Regions from separate parts of the Paracoccus sp. J56 genome, predicted to be linked through region 3. Evidence: riboswitches for the same ligand, from Rfam matches in the RefSeq annotation. Region 3 holds a riboswitch; each other region holds the start of a gene.
The links. Region 3 has a riboswitch for thiamine pyrophosphate ahead of M511_RS13160 (TenA family protein). Riboswitches for the same ligand answer to the same signal wherever they lie in the genome.
Positions count from the first base shown of each region.

Region 1: another riboswitch for thiamine pyrophosphate. It lies ahead of thiC (phosphomethylpyrimidine synthase ThiC); the one in region 3 lies ahead of M511_RS13160 (TenA family protein).
Region 2: another riboswitch for thiamine pyrophosphate. It lies ahead of thiD (bifunctional hydroxymethylpyrimidine kinase/phosphomethylpyrimidine kinase); the one in region 3 lies ahead of M511_RS13160 (TenA family protein).

Region 1 covers NZ_JAFL01000019.1:14,032-23,926, reverse strand. Annotated here, with positions in the region: gene M511_RS13890 (NCS1 family nucleobase:cation symporter-1) at 1-1,429, opposite strand, end outside; gene M511_RS13885 (GntR family transcriptional regulator) at 1,762-2,424, shown strand; gene M511_RS13880 (SulP family inorganic anion transporter) at 2,421-4,154, opposite strand; gene M511_RS13875 (MBL fold metallo-hydrolase) at 4,238-5,116, opposite strand; gene thiC (phosphomethylpyrimidine synthase ThiC) at 5,292-7,091, opposite strand; TPP riboswitch at 7,209-7,339, opposite strand; gene M511_RS13865 (efflux transporter outer membrane subunit) at 7,375-8,754, opposite strand; gene M511_RS13860 (efflux RND transporter permease subunit) at 8,858-9,895, opposite strand, start outside.
Region 2 covers NZ_JAFL01000029.1:21,618-31,512, forward strand. Annotated here, with positions in the region: gene M511_RS16260 (glycosyltransferase family 2 protein) at 1-610, opposite strand, end outside; gene M511_RS16265 (HAD family hydrolase) at 849-1,451, opposite strand; gene M511_RS16270 (nucleotide sugar dehydrogenase) at 1,632-2,798, shown strand; TPP riboswitch at 2,891-2,995, shown strand; gene thiD (bifunctional hydroxymethylpyrimidine kinase/phosphomethylpyrimidine kinase) at 3,059-3,886, shown strand; gene M511_RS16280 (FAD-dependent oxidoreductase) at 3,883-4,860, shown strand; gene thiS (sulfur carrier protein ThiS) at 4,844-5,041, shown strand; gene M511_RS16290 (thiazole synthase) at 5,043-5,807, shown strand; gene M511_RS16295 (thiamine phosphate synthase) at 5,804-6,400, shown strand; gene M511_RS16300 (HesA/MoeB/ThiF family protein) at 6,397-7,356, shown strand; gene M511_RS16305 (ABC transporter substrate-binding protein) at 7,356-8,297, shown strand; gene tenA (thiaminase II) at 8,294-8,968, shown strand; gene M511_RS16315 (ABC transporter ATP-binding protein) at 8,965-9,684, shown strand; gene M511_RS16320 (ABC transporter permease) at 9,681-9,895, shown strand, end outside.
Region 3 covers NZ_JAFL01000017.1:24,723-34,617, forward strand. Annotated here, with positions in the region: gene M511_RS13130 (hypothetical protein) at 1-6, shown strand, start outside; gene M511_RS13135 (homoserine dehydrogenase) at 72-1,388, shown strand; gene M511_RS13140 (GntR family transcriptional regulator) at 1,438-2,082, opposite strand; gene M511_RS13145 (M48 family metallopeptidase) at 2,135-2,818, opposite strand; gene M511_RS13150 (FYDLN acid domain-containing protein) at 2,967-3,290, shown strand; gene M511_RS13155 (NUDIX hydrolase) at 3,378-3,851, shown strand; gene M511_RS13160 (TenA family protein) at 3,855-4,496, opposite strand; TPP riboswitch at 4,573-4,695, opposite strand; gene M511_RS13165 (AI-2E family transporter) at 4,888-6,069, shown strand; gene hflC (protease modulator HflC) at 6,141-7,238, opposite strand; gene hflK (FtsH protease activity modulator HflK) at 7,241-8,443, opposite strand; gene gorA (glutathione-disulfide reductase) at 8,502-9,895, opposite strand, start outside.

The DNA.
Region 1 (9,895 bases), on a different contig from region 3:
CCAGCCCCGCAGCGATGAACCACGAGAATTGCGAAAGCGCATGCAGCGCCGGCAGGAAGGCGATCAGCAACGAGATCGCAGCCGAGGGGATCAGCGCCTTGATGGCAGCCGGATTAAAGCCACCCACATAGTGATAGGGGCCGCTGGCGTCGTCGATGTAAAGCGACGGCACATCCACCTGCTGTTTGCGGATCAACCAGTAATCCGCCATCACGATCCCGAAAAGCGGCCCAAGAAAGGCTCCAAGCCCGCCAAGGAAATAGACGATGACGATCGGCGAGTTATAAAGGTTCCAGGGCAGGATCGCAAAGCCGATGATCGCGCTGACCACCGCAGCGCGGCGAAAGTCCAGATGGCGCGGCAGCAGGTTCGCCAGCGCAAAGGCCGGAGCGACAAAGTTCGCCATCAGGTTCACCGCGATGGTCAGGATCAGCAGCGACAGGCTGGCGATGATCAGCAGCGGCTTGCTGGGGATCTTTTGCACGACATCGGTCGGGCTTTGGATCAGGGTACCATCTATCACCAACTGGCCGCCGGTCAGGATCACCACGATCATGCCAAAGATCAGCATGTTGATCGGGATGCCCCAGAAATTGCCCATGACCACCGCCCGGCGCGAAACGGCCCCGCGGGTAAAGTCACAAAAGTTCAGAACGAAGGTGCCATAGATCGCCACCCAAAGCGAAGCAGCACCCAGAATCTGTGCCCACATCGCCCCGCCACTCAGCGCATTCGGCGGCGACCAGCGCAGCTCTCCGCCCGCGCTGTAGAGTACCCAACCCGCCAGCGCGACAAAGGTCACAAGAATGACCGGGCCGGCGCAGGCTTCGTATTTGCGGATGCTCTCCATCCCGTAACAGGCGATGATGACCTGAACCACCCAAAGAATGCTGAAGCTGATCCAGCCCAGCACCGACAGGCCCAGCACCATCTGCTGCGCCAGAGACGCAAGGCCGGGGATCAGCGCGATCAACAGCACATCCAGCACCATCGAGGCCAGATAGGTCTGGATCCCGAACCAGACGATGGCGACACCACCACGGATCAGGGCCGGGATCTGCGCGCCACGGGTACCAAAGCTGATGCGGCTCATCACCGGGAAAGGCACCCCGGTCTTGATGCCCATATAGCCCGACATGGTCAGCAGGATGAACAGAAACAGCGCGCCAAAGCTAAGCGCGGTCAGGATCTGCCAGCCGCCAAGGCCAAGCGCGAAAAGCCCGATGGCAAAAGAGTAATTGCCAAGGCTGTGCACGTCATTGGCCCAGAGAGCAAAGATGTTATACGCGCTCCACGTACGGCCTTGCTGCTGGGTGGGCGCAAGGTCACGGTTGTAAAGCCCGGGCGACACGTCGGGCGGAATGGTTTCGGACAGCGTGACGCCCTGCAGGGGATCATGGCCGGTCTCGGCGGTCTTGATACTGGCCATTACTGCCCCTTCCATTTCGGGCAGAAGCATCCCCGCGCCGTAATCCGTTGATCCGCAAGATTGCGCCCGTTGATCGGCCGACGCAAAAGCCCTTTTGCGGGGCGCGTCGCCATGCGACGCCCCTCAGTCACAGTTGGTGCCATGGTTCCCTCCCGTTCCTCTGGCAGCCGGCCTTACCCGGTACGACAAGCTTCCCGCATTGAGCTTGCACCTGAAATGTTAGATGATATCTTTACTAAGCGTCTATTTAGCATGTCGCATAACACCATATCGGAATTATTGAAAATTCTCCGTAGCTGAATCAGACAGACTGGCGCCAACGGGGGGACTGAATGGATGGAATGCTTAATACGCGCGCACAGGTCGCGCTGGCCGAAGCTTTGCGCCACGGCGAATTGCATGCCGGCCAATTCCTGTCGATGCCTCAGCTGGTCGATATCCTGAAACTGCCATTGGCCGCGGTGCGCGAGGCCGCGCGCCATGCCAGCAGCTCGGGTTGGCTTGAGATTATTCCCAAGCGGGGGGTTCAGATCATGGACGCCCGGCCCGGGACGATCCGCGACAGTCTCGACATGCGCATGGTGCTGGATCAAGAGGGTGCGCGGCGCCGCATTCTGGACGGTGACGAGCTCGCCCCGCTGGGCGCGCTACGTCAGGCGCATGAGCAGATGCTGGCTGCCGCCCGTGGCGCGGCCACACCAGAGCTGTCACCGAATGCGATTGCAGTCGATCTGTCGCTGCATGACTTTCTGGCCGGAGGGCTGAATAATCCGCTGCTGCGCAGTTGCTATGACAGCAACCGGATCCGCATCGCGATACTTCAGCGCGTGCGCCCCTTTGTGCAAGAGCGTATCCTTTCGGCCATGGAAGAACATCTGGCGATCATTGATGCGGTCGAGCGCCGCGATATATCCGCTGCGGTCGAGGCCATCGCCTATCACTGCGAACGCACCCAGCATTGGTGGGGCGTGCCGGCCTATCACCGCGGCCGCTAAAGCGCCTCGGCCCCGCAACCCACACCTGCAAGCCGGCACATCGCCTCATGCTGGCTCAGAAACACCTGCCCGGTCAGATGGTCAAGGAACCGGCTGCGCTGCAGCCGGTCCATTACCGGCCCCTTCACCTCTGAAAGGTGGAAATGGATGCCTGTCTCGGCCAGCCGACGGTTGATCTCTTCGAGGCTTTCCAGCGCGCTGGCATCAATGTCATTCACCGCCGGACACATCAGGACCACATGGCGCAGCCCAGAACGGTCGGCCACCAATGCGGCGATGCGATCTTCAAGAAAGCGAGCATTGGCGAAATACAGGCTTTCATCCACCCGCAGGGACAGGATCCGGGGATGGGTGATAACACGGTGACGCTCAATATTGCGGTAATGCTCGGTCCCAGGCACCTGCCCGACGACAGCGGAATGCGGGTGTGAACTACGCCATTGCTGCAAGATCAGCGACAAAAGCACCCCGGCGGTGATACCCTCTTCGACGCCAAGGGTCAGGGTGACAAGGATCGTTGTGAGCATCGCCGCCCCGTCCGAGCGGCAATAGCGCAAGGTACGGATCACCGCGCCGAAATCGACCAGTGTCAGCACCGCAAGGATGATGGTCGCGGCCAGCGTCGCCTGTGGCAGATCGGCCAGCGCCGGGGTCAGAAACAGCGTTGCCAGCGCGATGCCGACAGCCGTGAACACACCTGCAGCAGGGGTGCGCGCGCCGGCATCGAAGTTCACCACCGAGCGGGCAAATCCCCCGGTGACCGGATAGCCCGAGGTCAGCGCCGCAGCAATATTGGCGGCGCCAAGCCCGACCAGTTCTTGATCCGGCTCGATCCGTTCGCGCCGCCGCGCAGCAAGCGTCTGTGCGACAGAAACGGATTCAACAAAACCCACAACCGAAATCAGCAGCGCCGCCGGGATCAGCGCCACCACCAGATCATAGGAAAGAACCGGCAAGCCAGGGCTGGGCAGACCGCGTGGAATCGCACCGATCAGCGCCACACCCTGTCCCCCCAGATCCAGCCAGCGGGCCAATCCGATGGTCGCGGCAATGGCAAGGATCGGCGCCGCCCGCGCAACGCCATCGGCAAGACGCGGCCCAACGCCGGCAAGCGTCAGCCAGCCTTTGAGATAGCGGCGCGAGAGGTAAAGAAAGACCAGAACCCCAGTCCCGAGGATCACAGTCCCGGGATTGATCTCGCCTGCCTGCGCCACCAATGCGAACAGGATCTGTGGCAGGGTGCCGCCACCGCCCGGCGTGCCGAGGATGTGATGCAGCTGCCCCGCCGCGATCAGGATGCCCGACGCGGTGATAAAGCCCGAGATCACCGGATGGCTAAGAAAATGCGCCAGAAACCCCAGCCGCAAAATGCCCATCACCACCAGCATCGCACCGGAAAGCGCCGCCAGCGTCACCGCAGCTGAGACGGCATCGGCAAGTCCGGCATCGACCACCGGCGCAACAGCCGAGGCCGTCATCAGCGACACCACCGCGACCGGCCCCACCGCCAGCGTGCGCGACGAGCCAAAGACCGCATAGGCCAGCAAAGGCAGGATCGAGGCGTAAAGCCCTGCCTCGGGCGGCAGGTTGGCAAGCATGGCATAACCAAGCCCTTGCGGAATCAGCATGATCGTCACGATCACCGCCGCCAGCAGGTCGGCGGTGAAAGTCGCGCCGTCATAGCGCCTGCCCCAGTCCAGAATGGGCAACCAGCCCCGCACTCGTCTCACACCCAAACTCCCTGCCCTCGTCCTTTGGACAATAGCAGATCAGCACCGGGGCGGATCAAGCGCAAGCACCTGACTTTTCCCAGCTATTTCCAGGGGGCCTGCAACAGGTCCAGCGGGATTTTCAGATAGCGCCGCCCGTTCGCCTCGGGTTCGGGCAGACGCCCGGCGTTGATGTTGATTTGCAGCGCATGCAGGATCAGCTTGGGCATTGGCAGGGTGCGGTCGCGGGCCTCGCGCACGGCCACGAATTCATCCTCGGTCGGCCGCTGCGACAGGTGGATATTCGCTGTCCGCTGCTCGGTCACGGTCGATTGCCAGCGCGCCTCGCGTCCGCCCTGACAGTAATCGTGGCCGGTGAAAATCCGCGTCTCATCCGGCAGGGACAGGATATCCTGAATCGATCGCCACAGGACATGTGCATCTCCGCCCGGGAAATCGGCACGGGCAGTGCCGCTGTCAGGCATGAACAGCGTGTCATGCACAAAGGCCGCATCCCCGACGACATAGGTGACCGAGGCCAGCGTATGGCCCGGTGAAAACATCACATGGGCGGGGATATTGCCGACCGAGAACCGCTCACCCGCAGCAAACAGCTTGTCCCATTGCGAGCCATCGGCAGGGAAATCAGGCCAGTTATAGAAATCCTTCCACAGGTTTTGCACCTCGACAATCTTTTCGCCGATGGCGGTCGGGGCGCCGGTCTTGCTGCGCAGGTAATCGGCGGCCGAGAAGTGGTCGGCATGGGGATGGGTATCCAGAATCCACTGAACCTCATAGCCTTTATCAGCGATAAAGCTAAGGATGCGGTCGGCCTCGATGGTGGCGGTGGCACCGGATTTCTCGTCATAATCCAGCACCGGGTCGATGATGGCGCATTTTCCGGTCTCGGGGTCGGCTACGACATATTGCACCGAGCCGGTGCGCGCCTCGTAGAAGCCGGTCACTTCCGGGACATTCACCATGGGTCGTCTCGCTTTTGCTTCTTTAAACCGCAGCCGGCCAGGCCGGCCTATGGGATGACCTCTATTCAATCCCACGCCCCAGTGCCACCGAAACCATAGCTGGAAAAGACCCCGCCGCCGCGTCAGAAGGAAGCGGCCAGTAAGGCTCTGGCCGCCTCTGGTTGCTGCGCCGAGGTCAGCCCGCCTCGGTCACGGCGGCGTCTTTCGCGGGCAGATACAGCGCCCCGCCCTGTCGGAATTTTTCGGCCATTTCCTCCATGCCGGCCTGACGCTCGGCCTCGGCCCGGATGTCGTGCGAAATGCGCATCGAGCAGAACTTGGGCCCGCACATCGAGCAGAAATGCGCAAGCTTATGCGCCTCTTTCGGCATGGTCTCGTCATGCATGGCGCGTGCGGTGTCAGGGTCAAGGCCAAGGTTGAACTGATCCTCCCAGCGAAACTCGAACCGTGCCCGCGACAAGGCGTCATCGCGCAGACGCGCCCCGGGATGACCCTTGGCCAGATCGGCGGCATGAGCGGCCAGCTTGTAAGTGATCACACCGGTTTTGACGTCGTCACGGTCGGGCAGACCCAGATGTTCCTTGGGCGTGACATAGCAAAGCATCGCGGTCCCGAACCAGCCAATCATCGCCGCGCCAATGGCCGAGGTGATATGATCATAGCCCGGCGCGATATCGGTGGTCAGCGGCCCGAGCGTATAGAAGGGCGCGTCATGGCAATGGCGCTGCTGCTCATCCATATTCGCCTTGATCTTATGCATGGGCACATGGCCCGGCCCCTCGATCATCACCTGGCAATCCCTGGCCCATGCGATTTTGGTCAGCTCACCCAAGGTGCGAAGCTCGGCGAATTGCGCCTCGTCATTGGCATCAGCGATCGAACCGGGGCGCAACCCGTCGCCCAGACTGAAGCTGACATCATAGGCACGCATGATGTCGCAGATTTCCTCAAAATTCTCATAGAGAAAGCTCTCGCGGTGGTGATGCAGACACCATTTCGCCATGATCGAGCCTCCGCGACTGACGATCCCCGTCACCCTGCGCGCAGTCAGCGGGATCATATGCAGGCGCACCCCGGCATGGATGGTAAAGTAATCGACGCCCTGTTCGGCCTGCTCGATCAGCGTATCGCGGTAAATCTCCCAACTCAGATCCTCGGCGACGCCGCCGACCTTTTCCAGTGCCTGATACAGCGGAACCGTACCAATCGGGACCGGAGCGTTGCGGATGATCCAGTCGCGGATGTTGTGAATATTGCGCCCGGTCGAAAGGTCCATGACAGTATCGGCGCCCCAGCGGATCGCCCAGACCATCTTTTCAACCTCTTCCTCCATGCTGGAGGTGACGGCGGAATTGCCGATATTGGCATTCACCTTGACGCGAAAATTGCGGCCAATGATCATCGGCTCAAGCTCACGATGGTTGATATTGGCCGGGATGATCGCACGACCGGCAGCAATCTCGGCCCGCACGAACTCGGGCGTCACCAGATCGGGCAGATCCGCGCCCATTGGATCACCATCGCGAATATGGGCGGCCAACCTGCCTTCATTCTCGCGGATGGCGACAAATTCCATTTCTGGCGTGACGATGCCCGCACGAGCATAGGCAAGCTGAGTAATTGCCCGGTCCCCGACCGCGCGCAGCGGATCGCGGCGTTCAGGGAATGCAGGGGTCAGGCGCGCGCCCTCGGCAAACCCGTTGTCGGCAGCAGTCACGGGACGGCCCGGATAGGAGGCCACGTCACCGCGCCGCAACTGCCAGTCGCCGCGCAGATCGGGCAGACCACGCGCGATATCGGCCCGCACCCCGGCATCCGTATAGGGGCCAGAGCTGTCATAGACGATCAGCGGTGCCTCGTTTGAAACCGCGATTTCGCGCATCGGCACACGAATATCGTGCACCTGCCCCGGAACATGGATCTTGCGCGATCCGGGCAGAGGGCCGGTGGTGATAGTGGGAAGGGTCTGGCTCATCTCGTTCTCCCTGAGCAGAGACCCAGCCGAGCCCGGAAGCAGAAAGGGGCCAACGGCCCCGCGAGATGCGAAAAGGGCCGGGTGGCCCGAAAGGACCACCCCGCGATCTGCGTATGGGGAAATGCCCTTCGGTCTTCCTACGCCAGTATCAACTGGGTCAGGTTCAAAGGGTCGCTTCACCGGAACCGCTATAAGACGGTCCCTGTCAGCCTCTCAGTCCCCTGGGCGGGACTCCCCTGACGTCCGGGCAGCATGGCCGTTTCCCTGCGGCCGGTCAATACCCTCAGCTGGCAGGCAGGCCGACACCGCCGGCCGAGGCTGCGCTGAGAGCGACAAAGTTCAGCGCCTGCTGACGCACCGCTGCCGCCAGTTCCTGACGGGCTGAAAGCAGGCTGCGCTCGGCATCCAGGACCGGGAAGAAATCAGCCTCGCCCAGTTCATACGAACTGCGGGTCAGGCTGACCGTCTCGCGGGCGTTATCGACCAGACGCGATTGCGCGGAAACTGCGCGAGCGTCGCGGTTATAGCCGGCCAGCGCGTTCTCGACCTCTTCGACCGCTTTCAGGACCGATGCCTGCCACGCCAGCCGCGCCTGTTCGGCACGCGCCTGCGCAGCCGACAGCCGGGCCTCATTCGCACCCCCGGTAAAGAGGGGCAGCGTGATCTGGGGCCCAAAGCCCCAGGTCTTCATGCTGCCGCCACCGCGGATATTGGTCGGCGTGATCGTGCCCGACAGGGTCAGGCGCGGATAAAAGGCGGCCTGCGCCTCGCCCACATCGGCGACAGCTGCGGCAAGGTTGCGTTCGGCCATGCGCACATCGGGGCGCACCCGGATCACATCGGCAGGTACACCGACGCTGGCGCTGTAGCGCGCGCGCGGCTGGCCACCCGTCTTGCGCAACTGCGCCGCGATATCGGTGCTGCGCCCAGCGGTCAGGGTCGCAAGCCGGTTCACCGACTGGTCAAACCCGACCTCAAGCGCGGGCAAGGCCGCCTCGGCCTGGGCAACCAGCTGCTCAGCCTGCAGCACCTCAAGGCGCGAGGCGCTGCCAAAGGCATCCTGCGTCCGCGTCATCTCAAGCGTGCGCTTGCGGCTTTGAAGGCTCTGGCGGGTCAGAGCCATCGTCTCCTGATAGTAGCGCGCATCAACATAGGCCGAGGCGATTGCGCTGGCGACGGTCAGCCGCGCCACTTCTGCTGACAGATAGGCCGCATCCAGCCGGGCCGAGGCACCCTCGCGCGCGGCGCGGTTCTGCCCAAAAAGGTCAATCAGCCACGAAACGCCCAGCGTCGCAGAGGTGGTTTCGACCACGCCGGTTTCGTTGTGCGCGCGTCCGGCCGCACCTTCGGCCTGCGCCTGCGGCAGGTCGTTTGCACCGACCAGCCGGGCATTGGCCTGTGCCTCGCGGATCGTGGCAACAGCGGTCTGGACATCAAGGTTGCGCTTTAGCCCCGCTGCAATCAACGCATCCAGCCGCTTGTCGCGAAACGCTGCCCACCAGGCGTTCGAGCCGGCGCGCCGGGCCGGAGAGCTGGAGGCAAAGCTTGTAGCCACATCGGCCTTGGGCGCCGTGTAGGTGACCGGGTTACAGGCGGCAAGCGCCAGGGTCGAGACGAACCCGCCCAGGATGCCGCGACGGGAAAGAGACAAGGTATGAGTCATCCGAAACTCTCTGCTTGAAACGGCCCGGAACCGGGTCGCGGAAAAGAAGGGAAAGCACGGGCGGCCCCCGGGACCGCCCGTACCCTTGCGGCGAAGCCGGAGCCTAGCCCGCCGTATCGGCTTTTGCAGGCTTCTCAGCTTTTGCGCCGGTCAGGCGGCTGACAAGCCCAAGGACGAACACGAAGAACACCGGAACAAAAAACACAGCAAGGACGGTGGCCGCGACCATCCCACCGATCACGCCGGTACCGATCGCGTTCTGGCTGGCAGCCGAGGGTCCCGTTGCGATCGCAAGCGGCACCACGCCCAGCGTAAAAGCCAGCGAGGTCATCAGGATCGGCCGGAAGCGCAGTTTGGCCGCCTGTACCGCCGCCTCGATCAGGCTTTGACCCTGTTCGCGCAGCTCTTTGGCGAATTCGACGATCAGGATGGCGTTTTTGGCAGACAGGCCGATGATCGCGATCAGGCCGACCTTGAAGTAGATGTCGTTCGGCATGTCACGCAGCATCACCGCCCCGACACACCCCAGAACGCCCAAGGGCACCACCAGCATCACCGACAGCGGAATCGACCAGCTTTCGTAAAGGCCCGAAAGCAGCAGGAAGACAAAGAGAATACTCATCGCATAAAGCAGCGTCGCCTGCGAACCGGCCTGGATCTCTTCCAGAGACTGACCAGTCCATTCATAGCCAAAGCCCTGCGGCAGTTCGGTCGCCAGACGCTCCATCTCGGCCATGGCGGCACCAGAGCTGTAGCCCGGAGCAGCAGCACCCGCGATACGGATCGAGGGATAACCGTTATAACCCACGACCTGCGACGGCCCCTGCTCCCAGCTTACGCTTGCAAAGGACGAGAAAGGCACCATGCCACCATTGCTGTTGCGCACGGTGAGCTTCAGGATGTCCTCGGCCTGCATGCGCGAGTTTTCCTCGGCCTGCATGACCACGCGCTGCATCTTCCCGGCATTGGGGAAGTCGTTGATGTAGGCCGACCCCAGATATTGCGAGATCGTCGCCGAGATATCGGCAAAGGTCACGCCGAAGGCATTGGCCTTTTCACGGTCGATGGTGACATAGACCTGCGCGGCCGAGGGCAGACCCTCGATGCGCAGGCCGGTCGCGATGCCGTTTTCCTGCGCCTT
Region 2 (9,895 bases), on a different contig from region 3:
CTTTGCCCTGCCACGAAAACCTTAAAAGCGCGTCGCGGCGGGCAATCCTTCGCTTGCCCCGTATGACGCCCAAGGCGTTGAGCCAGATCCCGACCCCGTTCCGCGCAAAATTGCCCGATGGCCACGGATCATCCACAGTCCACAGCAGTTTCGGAATATCAAAGGCGCAATCAGGCCGGAGTTCAGGGCGCAACATGGCCCCGCCATAGCCTTTGAACATACCAGCATACCCCGATACCACCCATGCCGAGGGCTTGTGCAGCCCCTGCGTGGCCAGCCGTAGCAACCGGCACAGGCTGCCTTTCTTGCGTGGCACGGCACGGGGCAACGACCCTTCGCGGCGACCGGGAACAAAGGCCCCCGCCCCGGCAATCACGCGATCGGGGTGTTCCCGGCGCGCTGCAAGAAACCGGCTGGTCCACAGCGGGTCGTAGCGCCGGTCATCGTCGCAAAGCAGCAACTCGCAATCCTGCCCCCGAAACTCGTGCACCGCAGGCAGGATCTTGGTCGCAGGGCCATAGTCCTGATCGGTCCTGACCACGGTGATGCCTTGGGGAACCTGCGGCAGGCACCCGTCCCAATCGGGAAAACGGCGATAGCGGCGCGGCACGCAAAGCCGCACCTGATCCGGGGGATACGCTGGTTCAGCACCGATTTCAGCGTCGGCCCGATCCCGGCAAAGCGAGGCGGGGTCGAAGTCAGGGTCACGCGCAGGACTGCCTGATTCGGATCGTTCCCGGCCGCGCCCATCTGCCCTGCTGCAAATAGATCAGGGTACAGTCGCGCCGGCTGTGCGGACCTGACCCCATCAACCTGACAGGGGGCTGCCCCCCGCTGTCAAGAATACTTCAGAACAACCCGCGCCGCGCCAGCTCGTCGCCCAGCGCGCCGGCCCCGGTGAACTGGATCGCATCGATTCCCAGCCCTCGCGCCGCTTCGACATTCGGCAGACTGTCATCAACGAATACGCAATCCTCGGGCCGCAAACCGTTGCGATCCATCACCATGCGATAGATCGCCGGGCCTGGCTTCATCATCCCGACGCGGCCTGACACAAGAATGTCCGCGAAAACCGCGCCCAGCCGAGGATGCAGCTCCAGCGCATGGGGCCATGTCTCGGCCGCCCAGTTGGTCAAAGCATATAGCGGAACGCCGCGCGCAACCAGGGCCTCGGCGACTTCCCACGTCCCGGGAATAGTCTTTTCGATGGTCAGCGGAAAAGCCGCGAGATAGCCCGCCAGATGCCGCGCCTCGTCGCCATGCTCGGCCCGTGCGGCGGCAAGACCGTCCTCAAAGCTGCGCCCGCCGTCCTGCAACCTGTTCCAGCCGGCAAAATCGATGCGCTGCATCCAGGCCTCGGCCTCGGCCCGGCTGGTAAAGATATCCGCAAAGGCCAGCGCAGGGTCCCAGTCGATCAGCACCCCGCCAAGGTCGAAAATCACGCTTTTCATGGCATCCTTCCGCTTCGGTTGCGCCCAGATCGTCCGGAATGCCCCGCCAAGTAAAGCCCCGAGCCGCCGATTCCCCCGATGCGGCCCGATCTTACCCCACGCGGCAAAAATCTGCGCGACAGCTCTGACAGATCCAATCTGAACTGGACTGTTTTCTTCAGAGTGGATAGGACCCCGCACATGCGTATTTCTGTCGCCGGGCTAGGCTATGTAGGAATGTCGATCGCGGTGCTGCTGGCGCAGCACAACGAAGTCATGGCATTCGATCTGAACGCAGAGCGCGTGGCATTGGTAAATGCCCGCCGCTCACCCATTCAGGACCCCGATCTCGAGGAATGGCTGGCTGGAAAGCAGCTGTCCCTGCAGGCCACGACCGACCAGGCCGAGGCTATGGCGGGGGCGGATTTCGTCATCATCGCCACGCCGACGAATTACGACCCGCGCACGAACCGCTTTGACACCCAAAGCGTCGAGGCTGTGATCGCCCAGGCCCGCGACCACGCCCCGCAGGCAACGATCGTGATCAAATCCACGGTGCCCGTCGGATTCGTGGCACGGATGCGGCAAGAAACAGGCAATGAGAACATCATGTTCTCACCCGAGTTTCTGCGTGAAGGCCGCGCGCTTTACGATAACCTTTACCCGTCGCGCATCGTCGTCGGGGATCATGGCCCCGCTGCGCATAAGCTGGCCGATCTGCTGGCACAGGGCGCGATCCGCAAGGATATGCCGGTGCTTTTCACCGGCCCCGCCGAGGCCGAGGCGATCAAGCTGTTCGCCAACACCTACCTTGCGATGCGCGTGGCCTATTTCAACGAGTTGGACAGCTATGCTCTGGCCCGCGGCCTGAACCCGCGCGAAATCATCGAGGGCGTCGGCCTCGATCCGCGGATCGGCGATCAGTACAACAACCCAAGCTTCGGCTATGGCGGCTACTGCCTGCCCAAGGACAGCAAGCAGCTTCTGGCCAACTATGATCAGGTCCCGCAGAACCTGATTGCGGCGGTGGTGGAAAGCAACCGCACCCGCAAGGACTTCATCGCCGACCAGATCATCGCACGCGAACCCAAGATTGTCGGCGTCTATCGGCTGGTGATGAAGGCCGGCTCGGACAATTACCGCGACAGCTCGATTCAGGGCATCATGAAGCGGATCAAGGCCAAGGGCATTCCCTGCATCGTCTATGAGCCGGTGCTGACCGAGGATCACTTCTTTCACAGTCCGGTCATCCGTGACCTCGACGCCTTCAAGGCCGAGGCCGATCTGATCATCGCGAACCGCCTTGGCCCCGAATTGGCCGATGTGGCAGACAAGGTCTATACCCGCGACCTCTTTGGCGTGAACTGAACGCAGGCAGGGCCCTGCCCCCGGCTTCCCTGACACCCGGACCCCGCAGCCCTTGCAACCCGGGGCGCGGGGCCCTAGTGTCATGCAAACGACTCATACACTTGGGGGGCCCCGCAACGGGGCTGAGAGGTGCAAGGCACCGACCCATCGAACCTGATCCGGGTCATGCCGGCGTAGGGAAGGGTAGAGTGAAGCGGCAAGACCATCCGCAAAACTGTCCCGACCCCGTCTGCATGCCCGGCTGAACTGAAAGGCGGGCCATGCCGGGATTTCCTTCCCCACCTATCGCGCTGACGATTGCCGGATCGGATAGCAGCGGCGGCGCCGGGATTCAGGCCGATCTGAAAAGCTTTTCAGCACTCGGCGTCTTTGGCGCTTCTGTGATCACAGCCATCACCGCCCAGAACACCCGCACCGTTGCGGCGGTCGAACCCGTCAGCCCGGCGATGATCGCCGCCCAGATCGATACGGTCTTTGGTGATCTTGATGTGCGCGCGGTCAAGATCGGCATGCTGGGCGGCCCGGATGTGATCACGGTGGTGGCCGACCGTCTGACCGCGCTTCTGGCAGCCAATCCGATCCCGGTGGTGCTTGACCCGGTGATGGTGGCAAAGTCGGGCGACCCGCTTTTGCCGGACGAGGCAGTCTCGGCCCTGCGTGAACGGCTTATCCCGCTTGCGACCGTTCTGACGCCGAACCTGCCCGAGGCCGCGCGGCTTCTGGATCGCGCCCCCGCGCAAACCCCGGATGAGATGCGGGCGCAGGGCAAGGCACTTTGCGCCCTTGGCGCCACGCATGTGCTGATGAAGGGTGGCCATGCCAGCGGAGAGACCTGCACCGACCTGCTGATCGGAGCCGAACCGCTGACCCTGACCGCACCGCGCCAGCACACAGCGAACACCCATGGCACCGGATGCTCACTGTCCTCGGCCATCGCGGCAGGGCTTGCGCAGGGGATGACGGTGCCGGATGCGGCAGACCGCGCGCATGGCTGGTTGCAGGGTGCAATTGCGGCCGCAGATGAGCTGGCGGTGGGGCTGGGCCATGGGCCCGTGCATCATTTCCACGCGCTATGGAGGCAGGCATGACCGCGATTACCATTCTGGGCGCGGGGGTGATGGGTCTCTCGATTGCGACCGAACTGGCCGCGCGTGGGAAACAGCCGCGTATCATCGACCCTGCCGGCAAGCCCGGCTCACATGCCTGCAGCTGGCGCGCGGGCGGCATGCTTGCCCCCTATTGCGAGGCCGAAAGCGCCGAGCCGGTGGTGCTGCGCCTTGGCCTCGACGCCGCCGATTGGTGGGAAGCAAATGGCGCCGAGGTCACCCGGCGAGGCACGCTTGTGCTTGCCCCCTCACGCGACCGGACCGAACTTGACCGCTTTGCCCGGCTGACCAAGGCTCATCAGCCGGTGACCGGTGACGATATCGCGACGCTGGAACCCGAACTGGCCGGCCGCTTTTCGCGCGGGCTGCATTTCGGCACCGAGGCGCATCTGAACCCCCGCGCCGCCCTGCTGGCTCTGCGCGACCGGCTGGAACAGCGCGGCATCCGTATCGAGACCGAGGGCGCACCGACCGGCATGATCGTCGATGCGCGCGGCCTTGCTGCCAGGGACGAGCTGCCCGATCTGCGCGGCGTGCGCGGCGAAATGCTGGTGCTGCGCTGTCCCGAGGTCACGCTGACCCGCACCGTGCGGCTTTTGCATCCGCGCATCCCGCTTTACGTCGTGCCGCGTGGCGACGGGGTCTATATGATCGGCGCGACCATGCTGGAAACCGGCGGCAAGTATCGCGTCACCGCCCGTTCGGCGGTCGAAATGCTGTCGGCTGCCTATGCCCTGCATCCGGGCTTTGCCGAGGCCGAGATCCTTGAGCTTGGCTCGGACGCGCGCCCCGCCTTTCCCGACAATCTGCCCCGCCTGCGCCGGCGCGGTGGCACGCTTTTCGCCAACGGCCTTTACCGCCACGGCTACCTTCTGGCCCCTGCCGTGGCACGTATGGCCGCCGATTATCTGCTTGAGGGCCGGAAACCGGAGTTCATGGATGAAGATCACCCTTAACGGAGCGCCGCGCGACCTGACCGGCCCGTCCGTGCAGGACGTGCTGACCGAAATCGGACTTGGTACGGCCAAGGTGGCAACGGCACTGAACGGTGCCTTCCTGCCCGCCGCGGCCCGCCCGGAAACGACGCTCAGCGACGGCGACGCGCTGGAAGTCGTGGCCCCCATGCAAGGAGGCTGAGATGCCGGTCTTTTACGGAACCGAGGTCGCAAGCCCGCTGATGCTGGGCACCGCGCAATACCCCTCGCCCGCGATCATGGCCGAGGCATTCCGCGCCTCGGGCGCTGGCATCGCCACCGTCAGCCTGCGCCGCGAAGGCGGCGGCGGGCAGGACTTCTATCGCCTGATCCGCGATCTGGGCATCCCCGTCCTGCCCAATACCGCCGGCTGCCATTCGGTACGCGAGGCCGTGACCACCGCCCAGATGGCACGCGAGCTGTTCGAGACGCCCTGGATCAAGCTTGAGGTCATCCGCGACGACGACACACTTTGCCCCGATGTGATCGCGCTGGTCGAGGCGGCACGGGCGCTGTCCGGGGACGGCTTTCAGGTATTCCCCTATTGCACCGAGGATCTGTCGGTCTGCGGACGGCTGCTTGATGCGGGCTGCGAGGTGCTGATGCCCTGGGGCGCGCCCATCGGCTCGGGCCGGGGGCTGAACAATCCCTATGGGCTGCGCAGCCTTCGGGCGCATTTCCCCGGTATCCCGCTGGTGGTCGATGCAGGCATCGGCCTGCCAAGTCACGCCGCGCAGGCGATGGAGCTGGGCTATGACGCGGTGCTGCTGAACACCGCCGTCGCCAAGGCAGGCGATCCGGTCGCGATGGCCCGCGCCATGGCATCGGCGATCGAGGCCGGAAAACTGGCCCATGGCGCAAACCCGATCGAGGCACGCGACATGGCCGCGCCTTCGACCCCTCTGTTTGGAATGGCGGTGCTGGGATGAAATTGCCGCGCTTTTACCCGATCTTTGACAGCGCCGATTGGCTGCGCCGCGCCCTGCCTCTGGGCGTGAAACTGGTTCAGGTCCGCATCAAGGACCAGCCCCCGGCCCGGCTGATGGGCGAGCTGGCATTGTGTCGGGAACTTTGCCGCGATCACGGCGCGACGCTGGTCGTCAATGATCACTGGCAGGCCGCCATCGACCTTGGCTGTGATTTCATCCATCTGGGACAAGAGGATCTGGACACCGCCGACCTGCCGGCGATCCGCCGCGCCGGGCTGCGGCTTGGCATCTCGACCCATGACCATGCCGAGTTGGAGCGGGCGCAGGCCCTTAAGCCTGATTACATCGCCCTGGGCCCGGTATGGCCGACCATTCTGAAAAAGATGAAATGGGAACAGCAGGGCCTTGACCGCGTCCGCGAATGGCGCAGGCTGGTGGGCGAGACGCCGTTGGTCGCCATCGGCGGCATGACACCCGGGCGCACGCTGGAAGCCTTTGCCGCGGGCGCGGATATTGCTTCGGTTGTCACCGACATCACGCTGAATCCCGACCCCGAGGGCCGCATCCGCGAATGGCAGCGGGTGGCGGCATGACCCGCTATGCCCGCCAGATGGTCCTGCCCGAGGTCGGCGCAGCGGGGCAAGAGCGTATCTCTGCCGCCCGCGTGCTGATCGTCGGCGCGGGCGGTCTGGGTGTGCCCGCACTGCAATATCTTGCCGGGGCAGGCATCGGGCAGATCACCCTGATCGACGCTGATACGGTCGAGGAAACGAACCTGCACCGCCAGCCGCTGTACCGGATCGACGACATCGGTCAGCCCAAGGTCCGCGCCGCCGCGCAGGCGCTGGCGCGGCTGAACCCTGCCGTTAAGGTCGAGGCGCTAAAGGACCGGCTGACACCCGTGAATGCGCCTGCGCTGATCGCGGCGGCGGATGTGGTGCTGGATTGCGCCGACAGCTATGCGGCCAGCTACACCTTGTCTGATGGCTGCCTTGCAGCGGGAAAGCCGCTGATCTCGGCCTCGGCGCTGGGGCTTTCGGGCTATGTCGGCGGGTTCTGCGGCGGTGCGCCCAGCCTGCGCGCGCTTTTCCCCGACCCGCCTGACAGCGGCCAGACCTGCGCGACCGCTGGCGTGCTTGGCCCTGTCGTCGGGATGCTGGGCTGTATTCAGGCCCAGATGGCGCTGCGGCTGATCCTTGGCACCACGCCCTCGCCCTTGGGTGAGTTCGTTCGCTTTGAGGCCGGCCGCTTCAGTCAGTTCCGCTTTGACGCCGCGCCCGAAACCACCGGCCCCCGCTTTATCGCACGTGATGAAATCACCCCAGCTGATCTGGTCATCGACCTGCGCCCCGAAGACGAGGCGCCGCGCAAGGCCACCCCGCAGGCGCTGCGCCTGCCCGGATATGGCCCAACCGGTCCCCTGCCCGAGCCCGGTCAGCGTGTGGTGCTGGCCTGCCGTTCGGGTCTGCGTTCCTGGCGCGCCGCCGACGCGCTTTCCCACCGTTGGGATGGCGAAATCGCCCTTCTTGCCCTTGGAGACGAGAATTGATGAAACATTTCACCCTTGCCGCCGCCTTTGCCCTGCTGGCCCAGCCAGTGCTGGCCGAGGATAAGGTCACGCTGATCCTTGACTGGTTCGTGAACCCCGACCATGCGCCGATCATCGTTGCGCAGGAAAAGGGCTTCTTCAAGGACGAGGGGCTTGAGGTCGAGATCGTCGCCCCCGCCGATCCTTCGGATCCGCCCAAACTGGTCGCCGCGGGCAAGGCCGATTACGCCATCAGCTACCAGCCGCAACTGCATCTGCAGGTGCATGAGGGCCTGCCCCTGCGCCGCGTCGGCACGCTGGTCGCAACGCCGCTGAACTGTCTGATGGTCAAGGCCGATGGTCCGGTGCAAGAGATTGCGGATCTCAAGGGCAAAAAGATCGGCTATTCCGTCTCGGGCGTCGAAGAGGCGCTGGTGGGCCAGATCCTTGCCTCGGCCGGGCTGACGATGAACGATATCGAGATGGTCAACGTAAACTGGTCGCTGTCGCCCGCATTGATTGCCGGTCAGGTCGATGCCACCATCGGCGCCTATCGCAATTTTGAGCTGACGCAGATGCGGCTCGAGGGGGCCGAGGGCAAATGTTTCTTTGTCGAGGAACAGGGCGTTCCGACCTATGACGAGCTGATCTTTGTCGCCAACCCCGACAATCTGGATCGCGACCGCACCCTGCGCCTGCTGCGCGCGGTCGAACGCGGCGCACAATATATGGTCAACCACCCCGGCGAAGCATGGGAGCTGTTCTCGGCCACCGCGCCCGACCTCAAGGACGAGCTGAACTCTGAGGCGTGGAAGGAAACGCTGCCGCGCTTTTCGCAAAGCCCCGCCGCACTGGATCAGGGCCGTTATGCCCGGTTCGAGGAATTCCTGCACAAGGCCGGCCTGATCGACAAGGTGCTGCCCGTCTCGGATCTGGCGGTGGATGTGGGGGCCGCGCAATGACCAGCTATGGCCACGCCTTCGCCGCCTGGCGCGCCGCCTGCCAACCGGATTGGGATGCCTATACCCGTCATTCCTTTGTCGAAGGATTGCGCGACGGCACCCTGCCGCAATCGGCTTTTCTGACCTATCTGGTTCAGGACTATCTGTTCTTGCAGAACTTTTCGCGCGCATGGGCGCTGGCCGTGGTCAAGGCTGGTGATCTTACGGAAATGCAGACCTGCTCGACCACGGTTCACACGCTGCTGAACCATGAAATGGACTTGCATGTGCGCACCTGCGCCAGCGCCGGCATGGATCGCGAGGTGCTGAGCAACGCCCAAGAGGCGGTGACCAATATCGCCTATACCCGCTATGTGCTCGAGGCAGGCTATTCGGGCGATTTTCTGGACCTGCTTGCGGCGCTGATGCCTTGCGTGCTGGGCTATGGCGAAATCGGGCTGCGGCTTGCACGCGAGGCAGCACCCGACACGCCCTACCGGAACTGGATCGACACCTATGCGGGCGAGGAATATCAGGCGGCCTGCGCCGAGGCCGGGGCGCTGCTTGACAGCGCGATCCGCAAACGGCTGGGCGACACCCCCGAACAAAGCCCCCGATGGGCCGCGCTCTCTGACCGCTTTGCGACCGCAACCCGGCTTGAGGTCGCGTTCTGGGAACTGGGCAAGCCATGACCGCCGCGGCAGCGCTGGTCCGTGGCCGTGCCTGGGTGGGCGAGGCCCCGTTGTTCGCACCGGTCGACCTGCGGCTTGAAGGTGCGGGCTGGACCTGCCTGCTTGGCCCCTCGGGTGTCGGCAAATCAACCATCCTGCGGCTGATCGCCGGGCTTGAAACCGGAGCACGCTTTGAGGGTGAGGCGACGCGCGACAAGCCCGTGGCGCTGATGGCGCAGGACCCGGGCCTGATCCCCTGGCTTGATGTGACAGGCAATGTCACGCTTGGCGCAAGGCTGCGCGGCACGCTGCGACAAGGGGACGAGCCCGCCGCCCGCGCGGCCGCGCTGATCGAGGCCGTGGGGCTTACCGACCGCGCCCATCACCTGCCGGCGAATCTTTCGGGCGGGCAGCGCCAGCGCGTCGCCCTTGCCCGGACTCTGTTCGAGGACCGGCCGCTGGTGCTGCTTGATGAGCCCTTTTCGGCGCTTGACGCGCGGACGCGGGCACAGATGCAGGACCTGGCCGCGCGGCTGCTGGAAGGGCGTACGGTGCTGCTCGTTACCCATGACCCGGCCGAGGCAGCGCGGCTTGGCGACCGGATTCTGCTGCTGCGAGAGACGGGGCTGACCGAATGGCCGGTCCCGACCCTGCGCCCCAAAGGCGCCGCCCGCCCCTATGACGCGCCCGAGGTCCTGCAATTGCAGGCCCGGCTGATGCGGGGGATGATGGCGTGAGAACAGTTATCGCGCTGATCGTCACCGTTCTGGTGCTGTGGCAGGGGGTCATCTGGCTGGCCGGCATGCCACCCTTTCTGCTGCCCTCGCCCCGCGCGGTGCTCGAGGCGCTGTGGCTGAACCGGGCCGAGATCACCCGTCACGCCGGTTTCACGCTGGCCGAGGTGGTGCTGGGCTTTACCCTTGGCTCGGCCCTGGGGGCGGCGCTGGC
Region 3 (9,895 bases):
GCCTAGCCAAGCGCGTTGCAAGCCCGTGTTTCATCCGCTAACACCTCTTGGTCCATAGATAAGAGTTTCGCATGTCCGCCCAGAATTTGGGGCAAAACGCCTCTCCGCTTCGTCTCGGCATCGCAGGTCTCGGGACGGTAGGCACCGGCACCGTCAAGATCATCCAGAAACATGCCGAGCTGCTTGGGCTTCGCGCTGGCCGACCCATCACCATTACTGCTGTCAGCGCCCGCGACCGGATGAAAAACCGCGACGTCGATCTGTCCTCTTACGCGTGGGAAGATGATGCCCGCGCGTTGGCGCTGCGCGAGGATGTCGATATCTTCGTCGAACTGATCGGGGGCGAAGAAGGCATTGCCCGCGAAGCGGTGCTGGCGGCGCTGAAGTCCGGCAAGGACGTGGTCACCGCAAACAAGGCGCTGCTTGCGATCCACGGCCAGGAGCTGGCCGGGCTGGCCGAGACGAATGGCCGCGTCCTGCGGTTCGAGGCAGCGGTGGCAGGCGGCATCCCCGTCATCAAGGCGATGACTGAATCGATGGCAGGCAATGAGATCCGCCGCGTCATGGGGGTCATGAACGGCACCTGCAACTACATCCTGACCCGGATGGAAAGCGCCGGCCTGCCCTATGAGACCGTCTTTGAAGAGGCACGCCAGCTTGGCTACCTAGAGGCCGACCCGACGCTTGACGTGGGCGGGATCGACGCCAGTCACAAGCTTGCGATCCTTGCCGCCATTGCCTTTGGCACCCGCCCAAGTTTTGACGCAGTCGAGATCGAGGGGATTGAGCGCGTCAGCATCGACGATATCCGCCGTGCCGCCGATATGGGCTATCGCATTAAACTGCTGGGTGTGGCGCAGATGACCGGGCGCGGGCTTGAACAGCGCATGTCGCCTTGTCTGGTCCCTGCTGACAGCCCGCTGGGGCAATTGCAGGGCGGTACCAACATGGTGGTGATCGAAGGCGACTCGGTCGGTCAGATCGTACTGCGCGGTGCTGGTGCGGGCGAAGGTCCGACCGCCAGTGCTGTCATCTCGGATGTGGTCGAAATCGCGCGCGGCGTGCGTATTCCCAGCTTTGGCCAGCCCGCAGCCAGGCTGTCGGTGCCGCAACCGGCCCGGACGGCGGTGCCGGCGGCTTATTACATCCGCCTGCAACTGACCGACAAACCCGGAGCGCTGGCCAAGGTTGCCGCGGTCCTGGGCGATTCCGGTATCTCGATCGACCGGATGCGGCAATATGGCCACTCGGGTCATGAAGGCATCGCGCCGGTGCTGATCGTCACCCACAAGACCACGCCCGAGGCTATCGACCACGCAATCGAGGCCCTGCCCCGCACCGGCGTGATCGCAGGCGAGCCGGTCGAGTTGCGAATCGAAGAGGTCTGAGGGGGCCCGGCCTATGCGCCGGGCTTACCCCCCTTCGTCCGGCATGGCCTCAGGTCGTGCCCAGATGGCGTAGCCCGTGTGTCACATCGGCGCGCACGGCCAGCCGCAGACCCGGTTCATCGCCCGCGCGCAGTGAGGCGAGGATCATGCGGTGATGGCGCGGCGGCTCATTGCGTTTGACCCGGCCATATAGCGCCCGCATCGTCGGTCCCAGTTGCAGCCAGACCGTCTCGACGATGGCAAGCATCGCCGGGGCCTGCGCACGCAGGTAAAGCAGGCGATGAAATTCAAGATTGGTGCGGATATAGCCGATGGCGTCATGGCTTTCTGCGGCCTCGCCAATAGCGGCGTTGATGACTGCCATACGCTCGATCAGCGCCTGATGGGCGCGCGGCAGCGCGCGTGAGGCCAGTTCTGGCTCGATCAGGCCGCGCAGCGCCGCCAGCTCTTCGATCCGCTCGACCGACAGTTCCGGCGTGGCGATACGTCCCGATGACGATAGCGACAGTGCCCCTTCGGCTACCAGCCGCCGCACCGCCTCGCGCGCGGGTGTCATCGAGACGCGATGCTCGGCGGCGATGCCGCGCAGGGTCAGCGCCTGACCGGGCGGCAGTTCGCCCAGCATGATGCGCTGACGCAGGTTACGATACAGCCGCTCATGGGCCGAGGTTTCCGAGGAACGCGAAGGACTCATGCCCGCATGTGATCACAAACGGGGCCGCCGTCAAGGCAAAGGAGCGACCCTTTCAGCCACGAAAACGCCATGCCTGCAACTCATGGCCATGGGCGCGCAGCCAGGCGCGTTGCCGGGCGTAATCAGGCCGCAGGCGGGCGGTCGCGGCCCAGAAGGCTGGCGAGTGGTCCATATGCGCCAGATGCGCGACCTCATGCGCTGCGACATAGTCCAGTACTTCGGGTGGGGCCATGGCCAGGCGCCATGAAAACATCAGCCTGCCGTCATGGGTACAACTGCCCCAGCGCGAGCGGGTGTCACGCAGGACCAGCGCCTGAAAGCCGCGTCCCAATGCCGCAGCATGACGGTCGCAGGCGGGTGCCAGCCGCGCCTGTGCCAGATGTTTCAGAAATGCCTCAACCACCACTCCGGCCGGGCGGTGTTCGGGGACAAGGATTGCGTCCCCGGCCAGCTCGATCCGCCGCGTCGCTGCCGGGACGATGCGCCGCAACCGCCCCTCGACAGGCAATAGCGCGCCGGGTTCGGCCAGCTGCAGGGGCGGCATCCCTGCGCGCGTATTGCGCAGCCACTCGGCTCGCGATTCGGCAAAGGCACGGCCTGCAGCTAGGCTGGCGCGGCTGGGCAGGGTCAGGACCACCTCGCCCCCCGCCCGTGTAACGCGCAACGTCATGCGTCGCGCCCGGGCCGAACGGCGCAACGTCACGGGAATGTCGCCTCCGACCAGAATCCTGTCCATGATTTATCGCATCTTGCCAAGCATTGCCTCTGGCCCCATGTTTCCCCTGCACCACCTCTGCCCTGCAAGGGGGAAAAGGCTTTGACAGCCTGTTCCGGCTGTGGCAGGGGACAGCGGATTTAGCTGAACGCGGCAGAAAGAGAACACCATGCCCAAAGAGGAATGGGGCACGAAACGCCTTTGCCCCCATTGCGCCACGCGCTTTTACGATCTGACTAACGATCCGATGACCTGCCCCGCCTGCGGGGCCGAGTTCACGGTGGAAAGCCTGAGCAACGGCCGCACACGCTCGCTGATCGCGGAAAAGACCGCCTCGCGCGATGACGATCAAACGGATCTGGTTGTTGACGACGATCTGGACGATGACGCCGATGCCGGCGATCTGGATGACGATCTGCTGGACGATGACGATGACGACGGCGACGTGTCGCTGGATGACATCGCCGATGTGCCGGACAATGACGACGAGTAAGCGTCGCTGACCATATTGGGGCCCCGGTCCCGGCCATGTGCCGGATCGGGGCCTTTTCTTTTGCCTGTTGTCCAAGGCCCAGACTGCATGAGGATCATCGACCGACAGGCCATGCGGGCCATTCTGCTGACACCCGGGGACCGGGTGTTGCTGATGCGTGTCGATTACGGCGGCGGCGATTGGTGGATCACTCCCGGCGGCGGCGTTGAGCCGGGTGAGACGCCCGAAGAAACCCTGCGCCGCGAACTGGCCGAAGAGTTGGGCTTTACCCTGCCCGCCCTTGGCCCTTTGGTCTGGAAACGGCAGGTCATGATGACCCTGCACCAGCACCGCTGGCGGCAGTCCGAGGACTACTTTCTGATCGAGACCCCGGAATTTGTGCCCCGGGTACTTAACGCGCCCGAGGCCGCCACCTTTCGTGAGTTCCGCTGGTGGAGCCCGCCTGAATTGCGCCACACCTCTGAGCGGGTAGCGCCTGCCGGGCTGCTGCGCATCATTCTCGACTACCGGGAATGCGGTCCGCCAAATGGTCCGCTGTATCTCGAAATTGTCGAGAATTAATCGCTAACCAGTGTAACTGTCATCGAAAAACTCCAGCTCCAGCTGAACGGCCCGGCGGAAAAAGTCCCGTGCCTGATCCGCCCCCTGTGAGCCGACGCGATTAAGTTCCTTTTTCAGGAACGCGACAAAATCGCGGAAAAAGGGATTATCGTGCAGGGTAATCCACTCGGCATGGACAAAATTCGGGGGCAGCGGTTGGGGCGCACGGCTTGCCCAGTCAAGATATAGACCTTCGGCCACATTCAGCACTGCCAGCACCGCTGGATAGCTGCGCGTCGCAGCAGCCTCGCGCATCAGGGCCTGAAAACCCGTGGTTGGCGCGCTGTCGGGGATCTGCGCACGAGCCTCGGCGCTGACCCCCAGCGCATCAAAGGCGCGCAGGAAATAATCATTTTCATCCCCTGAGACCATGCCGGCAAAGCGGCCAAAGCGCAGGCGCGATTCGAACCGGTCTGCCGAGGCGATTGCCGCCCCAAGAAGCGTCAGAAAAGCATCCAGAAAGCGGTGATCCTGCACCAGATAGCGCGCCATGACCGCATCGCTGATCTCGCCCGTGCAAAGCTCGCGCACAAAGCGGTGATTCACGGCGGCATCCCATTGGGCAACGGTTTCCTGGCGCAAGGTTTCAAAAAAGGTTTCGGTCATCGCATCCTCTTTGGCGGGGGCAAGACCGGATAGTCGGACGGCCTCGCAGTGGGGCCGGCAAAGGGCGGGCAGATGACGGCTGGTCCCTTCCCATCCCTTCGCCGGCATGATCCGGATCAGGTTCAAAGGGTCGCCGCGCCGCGCAGTATATGCGCCAGCAGCCTCTCAGCCCCTTGCCGGGACACCCCCTGGTGCGCGACAGGTTAGCCAGGTCGGGAGGGGCTGTCACGCATCGTCCGGATCGCCCGCGCGCAGGCCAGCACACAGGATCGTGAGCCGGGATCAAGGACTTGCCCGCGTGGCGGGGTGGCATTCCGACTTGCAGCCCGGGGCCAGATGTTATCCTGTTGCGACATGGCGGGCTTACCCGCACGCAGGCAGGATCGGGACCATGACGACAGGCGAAATGCCGAAACCGACAAGCGCGACAGCACCGAACCCCACCGCCGCGTTGCGGCAAGGCCAGAAACAGGTCGGGCTGCGCCTGCACCGCCCCCCCCTGCTGACCAATATATCGGCTGCGCGTTGGCTGCTGCTCGCTATCGTGGCGGCTTCGGTCTATTTCTTTCACGGCTTTCTGGTGCCTGTGTTGGCCGCCTCGGTCATCGCGCTGGCAAGTTGGCCCCTGCGCGACCGCGCGGCATTTCAGCTCAATCTCGGCCGGACCGGAGCGGCGACGCTTCTGGTGCTGGTACTGGTCTGCTTTCTGCTGATTCCCATCGCCATGGCGCTGATCTATGCCTTTCGGGAGCTGCGCGACTGGATCAACTGGGCGATTATGATCAACAGTTCTGGCGCACCAACCCCGGCATGGATGGTTGAGCTGCCCCAGATCGGAGACTGGCTGGACGAGAACTGGCAGAACTATGTCGGCCGCCCGGGCGGCATCAGCGAGATCGTGCAGCTGGTCAGCGGCTCGAATATCGGGGCTATCTATCGCGGTGCGGTGACAGCCGGAACGCTGGCCTTTCATCTGGCGCTGACGCTGCTTTTCATGCTCATTACGCTGTTCGTACTTTACCGCGACGGAGATCGGATTGTCGCCCAGATCGACCAGGTCGGCCGGCGCATCCTGCCCGACCGGTGGGAGCGGCTGTCGCGCGTTGTGCCTGCCACCATCAGCTCGACAGTGACCGGCATGACCCTGATTGCGATTGGCGAAGGTGTGGTGCTGGGGCTGGCCTATTGGCTGGCTGGTGTCCCCTCACCCGTGACATTTGGCGTCATCACCGGCTTTATGGCGCTGATCCCGGGTGGCGCACCGCTGTGCTTTACCCTTGTCTCGGCCTATCTTGCTGCCAGCGGCTCGCCCGTAGCGGGGGCGGCGCTGTTTTTATGGGGCACTTGCGAGCTTTTCGTAGTCGATAAGACCATCCGCCCGGTCTTGGTCGGAGGACCGGTCAAGCTGCCCTTCCTGCCGACATTTTTCGGCCTGATCGGCGGGGTCAAGACCATGGGTATCGTGGGTTTGTTTGTCGGCCCGGTGCTGATGGCGCTGCTGGTATCAATCTGGCGGGAATGGCAGCGCGAACTGGCCGAAGAGGAACAGCGGCAGGCCGCCCGCATCGAGTGAAACGGAAAGCAGGCATGAGAAAAGGGCGGGACATCTTGTCCCGCCCTTTTGCTATTCAGATCCTTCCCGGATCATTCGGTGGGCGTGACCACCGGTTCTTCTTGCGGCGGGCTGGCCAGCGTTTCCGGCAAGGGCGTCAGCGTCACCCCCGCATTGGCCCCAAGGGGCTGGCCGTCGCGGTTCGTCTGGACCGGCGCAGGGGTTTCACCCGGCTGCAAAGCCCCCTGAACATCGCCCTCATCCGCCGCCTCGGTGGCAGCAGCAGCCGGGGGAGGCAGCGGCACCGGGCGGGCGTTCTCTGCACCATCCGAACGCAGATAGTCAAAGAACTCGCCCTCGGGTTTGATAACCAGCGAGCTGTTCTCGCCCTTCAGCGCACGCTCGTAAGAGGTCATCGAGCGGGTGAAGGCAAAGAATTCAGGGTCGCGGCCGAAAGCATCGGCATAAATCGCGTTACGACGGGCATCGGCCTCACCCCGGATCACCTCGGCCCGCTTGCGCGCCTCGGAGGTCAGCTCGACCACGGTACGGTCGGCAGCGGCGCGGACGCGCTGCGCGGCCTCACCACCACGGGCGATCTCATCAGCCGCTTCACGCTCACGCTCGGCCCGCATCCGGGCATAGGTGGCGGTCAGGTTCTGCTCGGGCAGATCGGTGCGGGTCAGACGCACGTCAATGACCCGGATGCCCAGATCTTTGGCATCTTCGCGCGCAAGGTCGCGGATGCGGTTCATCAGCGGGGTCCGGTCATCAGACAGAACAGTGGTTGAGGGGACCGAACCCAGCACCTGACGGATGGCATTGGTCACGATCGGTTCAAGCCGGCGCTGAGCGAACTCGATACCGCCTGCGCCTACCGCGCGGCGGAACTGCACGACATCGGTAATCTGCCAGCGTGCAAAGGCGTCGACGACCAGACGGCGGTCATCAAGAGGCGTCACCTCCATCGGCGGGGTCGGCAGGCCAAGGATGCGGGCGTCGTATTTCACCACATTGTCGAGGAAAGGCACCTTGATGCCCAGACCGGGCTCTTCGCGCACCTCGACCACCTCGCCAAAGCGCAGGACCAGCGCCTTTTCACGCACATCGACGATATAAAGCGCAGCGACGACCAGAACAGCCACCACGACCAGAAACGGCAGAGCCAAAAGCGAAATGGCGCGATTCATTACTAGTTCCCTCCGCCGGTATTGGTATTGGCAGAGCCGGGCGCCCTGCTGCGCAGCTGATCCAGCGGCAGATAGGGCACGACGCCCTGCCCGCCTTCGCCATCCAGAATGACCTTATTCACGCCGCCAAGGATTTTCTCCATGGTTTCCAGATACATCCGGCGGCGCGTAACTTCAGGCGCCTTCACATATTCTGCGTAGACCGAGTTAAAGCGCGCGGCCTCACCCTCGGCTGTGTTCACTGCCTCGGCGCGATAGGCCTCGGCACGTTCAATCACGGCGGCAGCCTCACCCCGGGCGCTTGCAAGCACGCGGTTGGCATAGGCATCGGCCTCTTTCTCAAGCCGGTCGCGTTCCTGCTGGGCGGCCTGCACTTCGCGGAAACTGTCGATGACCTCGCGCGGCGGGTCGGCGCGGTCAAGGTTGACGCGCAGCACGTTGATCCCCGCCTCATAGTCGTTCAGCGTGTTCTGCACCGCAAGTTTCAGGTCGTCGGCAATGGCACCCCGGTCGCGGTTCAGGATCGGCGCCAGTTCCGACCGTGCCACAATGTCGCGCATCGCCGATTCCGAGACGGCGCGGATCGTGTCTTCGGGGTCGGCGAGGTTGAAAAGGAATTTCTCGGGGTCCGAGATGTTCCAGACCACCTGATATGCCATATCCACGATGTTCTGGTCGCGTGTCAGCATCAGCCCCGAATCCATCGGACCTGCCCGGCCGGTGCCGATTTCGGTCGTCCGCTCACCCGAGACCTGCACGACCTCGGCGGTGACAAAGGGCCAGGGCGCAAAGTTCAGGCCCGGCTCACCCGTGCCGACCGGCTTGCCGAACAGCAGCTCGACTGCGCGTTCCTCGGGCTTGACGGTGTAAAAGCTGGTAAAGGCCCAGACCGCGACCACTGCAAGCGCCGCCAGGCCCCAGGCACCGCGGCTCATCTGGAACTGGGGGCCTTGCGGGCGGCGCGGTCCGCCGCCGCGATTGCCACCCGAGCCGCCTTTGCCGCCCATCAGCACGCGCAGCCGGTCCTGACCCTTGCGCACCAGCTCTTCGATTTCGGGAATCTGGTCGCCGCGTTGAGGGCCTTGCGGCCGGTTGTCCCTGCCGCCCCCTGCGCTGCCCCAGGGGCGCTGACCGCCCCCTTGCGGCGGCTCTTTGCCGCCCTTGCCGTCATCTCCGCCGCCGCCCCAGGGGCCTTGTGGTGCCATGCGTCTCGTGCCTCGTTCTATGTCTGTCTGGTTGAAACTGGTGCCTTGGGCCGAAAAATCAAGCCGATGCGGCAGGTTTGTCAGTCTTTTCCACCCCGACCCGGCGCGAGGGTTTGCGCATGGTCACAAGCTCTTCGGCAAGTGTCGGGTGCACGGCGATGGCTGCGTCAAAGTCGGCCTTGGTCGCGCCCATGCCCATCGGCACCGCAACCATCTGGATCATCTCGCCTGCCTCGGGGCCAAAGATGTGACAGCCAAGCACCCGGTCGGTTTCGGCATCGACGATCAGCTTCATCACCGCCCGCGCATCCGACCCCGCAAACAGTGAACGCATTGGCCGGAAGCTAGCGACATAGATGTCAGCGGGGCCGATGGCCGCGGCCTCTTCCTCGGTCACACCTATGGTCGCCAGCTCATGCGGGCGGGTATAGACGGCGCTGGCTACCAGCCGGTGATCGACCTTGCGGGGACGCGCACCAAAGACCGTATCAGCAAAGCTGTGCCCTTCGCGGATCGCCACCGGGGTCAGATTCACGCGGTCGGTCACATCGCCCACGGCATAGATCGAGGGGACCGAGCTTTGCGACCATTCGTCCACAACGATCTCGCCTTTGCGACCAAGGCGGACGCCAGCCTCTTCGAGCCCAAGCCCCTTGGTATAGGGTGCGCGACCGGTCGCAAACATCACTGCGTCAAAGACCTCGCTGCTGCCGTCCTCGAAACCGACGCGGACGGCCGCACCTTCGCGATCCAGTCGCGCCGGATTGGTGTTCAGCCGCACGTCGATGCCGACGGTACGCAGCTGTTCGGTGACATGGCGGCGCATCTCATCGTCAAAGCCGCGCAGGACCGCATCGCCGCGATAGGCAAGGACGGTCGCGCTGCCAAGACCCTGCAGGATGGTGGCGAATTCGCAGGCGATAAAACCGCCCCCCACCACCAGCACCCGACCAGGAAGCCGATCGAGCGTGAACAGATCGTCCGAGATCAGCCCCAGCTCTTTGCCCGGAATATCGGGACGCTGCGGCCGTCCGCCTACGGCAATAAGGATATGTTTGGCGGTCAGGCGCTGACCGTCCGCCAGTTCGACCGTATGCGCATCATGCAGCCTTGCGCGCTGCATATGAACCTCGACCCCCGCATTCGACAGGCCCGAGGAATATGCGCCCTCCAGCCGGTCCAGTTCGCGTTCAAGCTTGCCGTGAAAGCTGGTCCAGTCAAAGCTGCCCTCGCCAGCACCCTGCCAGCCATAGCCGCGCGATTCTGTCGCTGCGGTGCCGGCTTGCGAGGCAAAGATCATCAGCTTTTTCGGCACACAGCCGCGAATGACGCAGGTACCGCCCATACGGCTTTCTTCAGCCAGCCCCACCCGGGCACCGTATTCGCCCGCCGCGATGCGCGCGGCGCGCACCCCGCCCGAGCCGCCGCCGATAACGAAAAGGTCGTAATCGA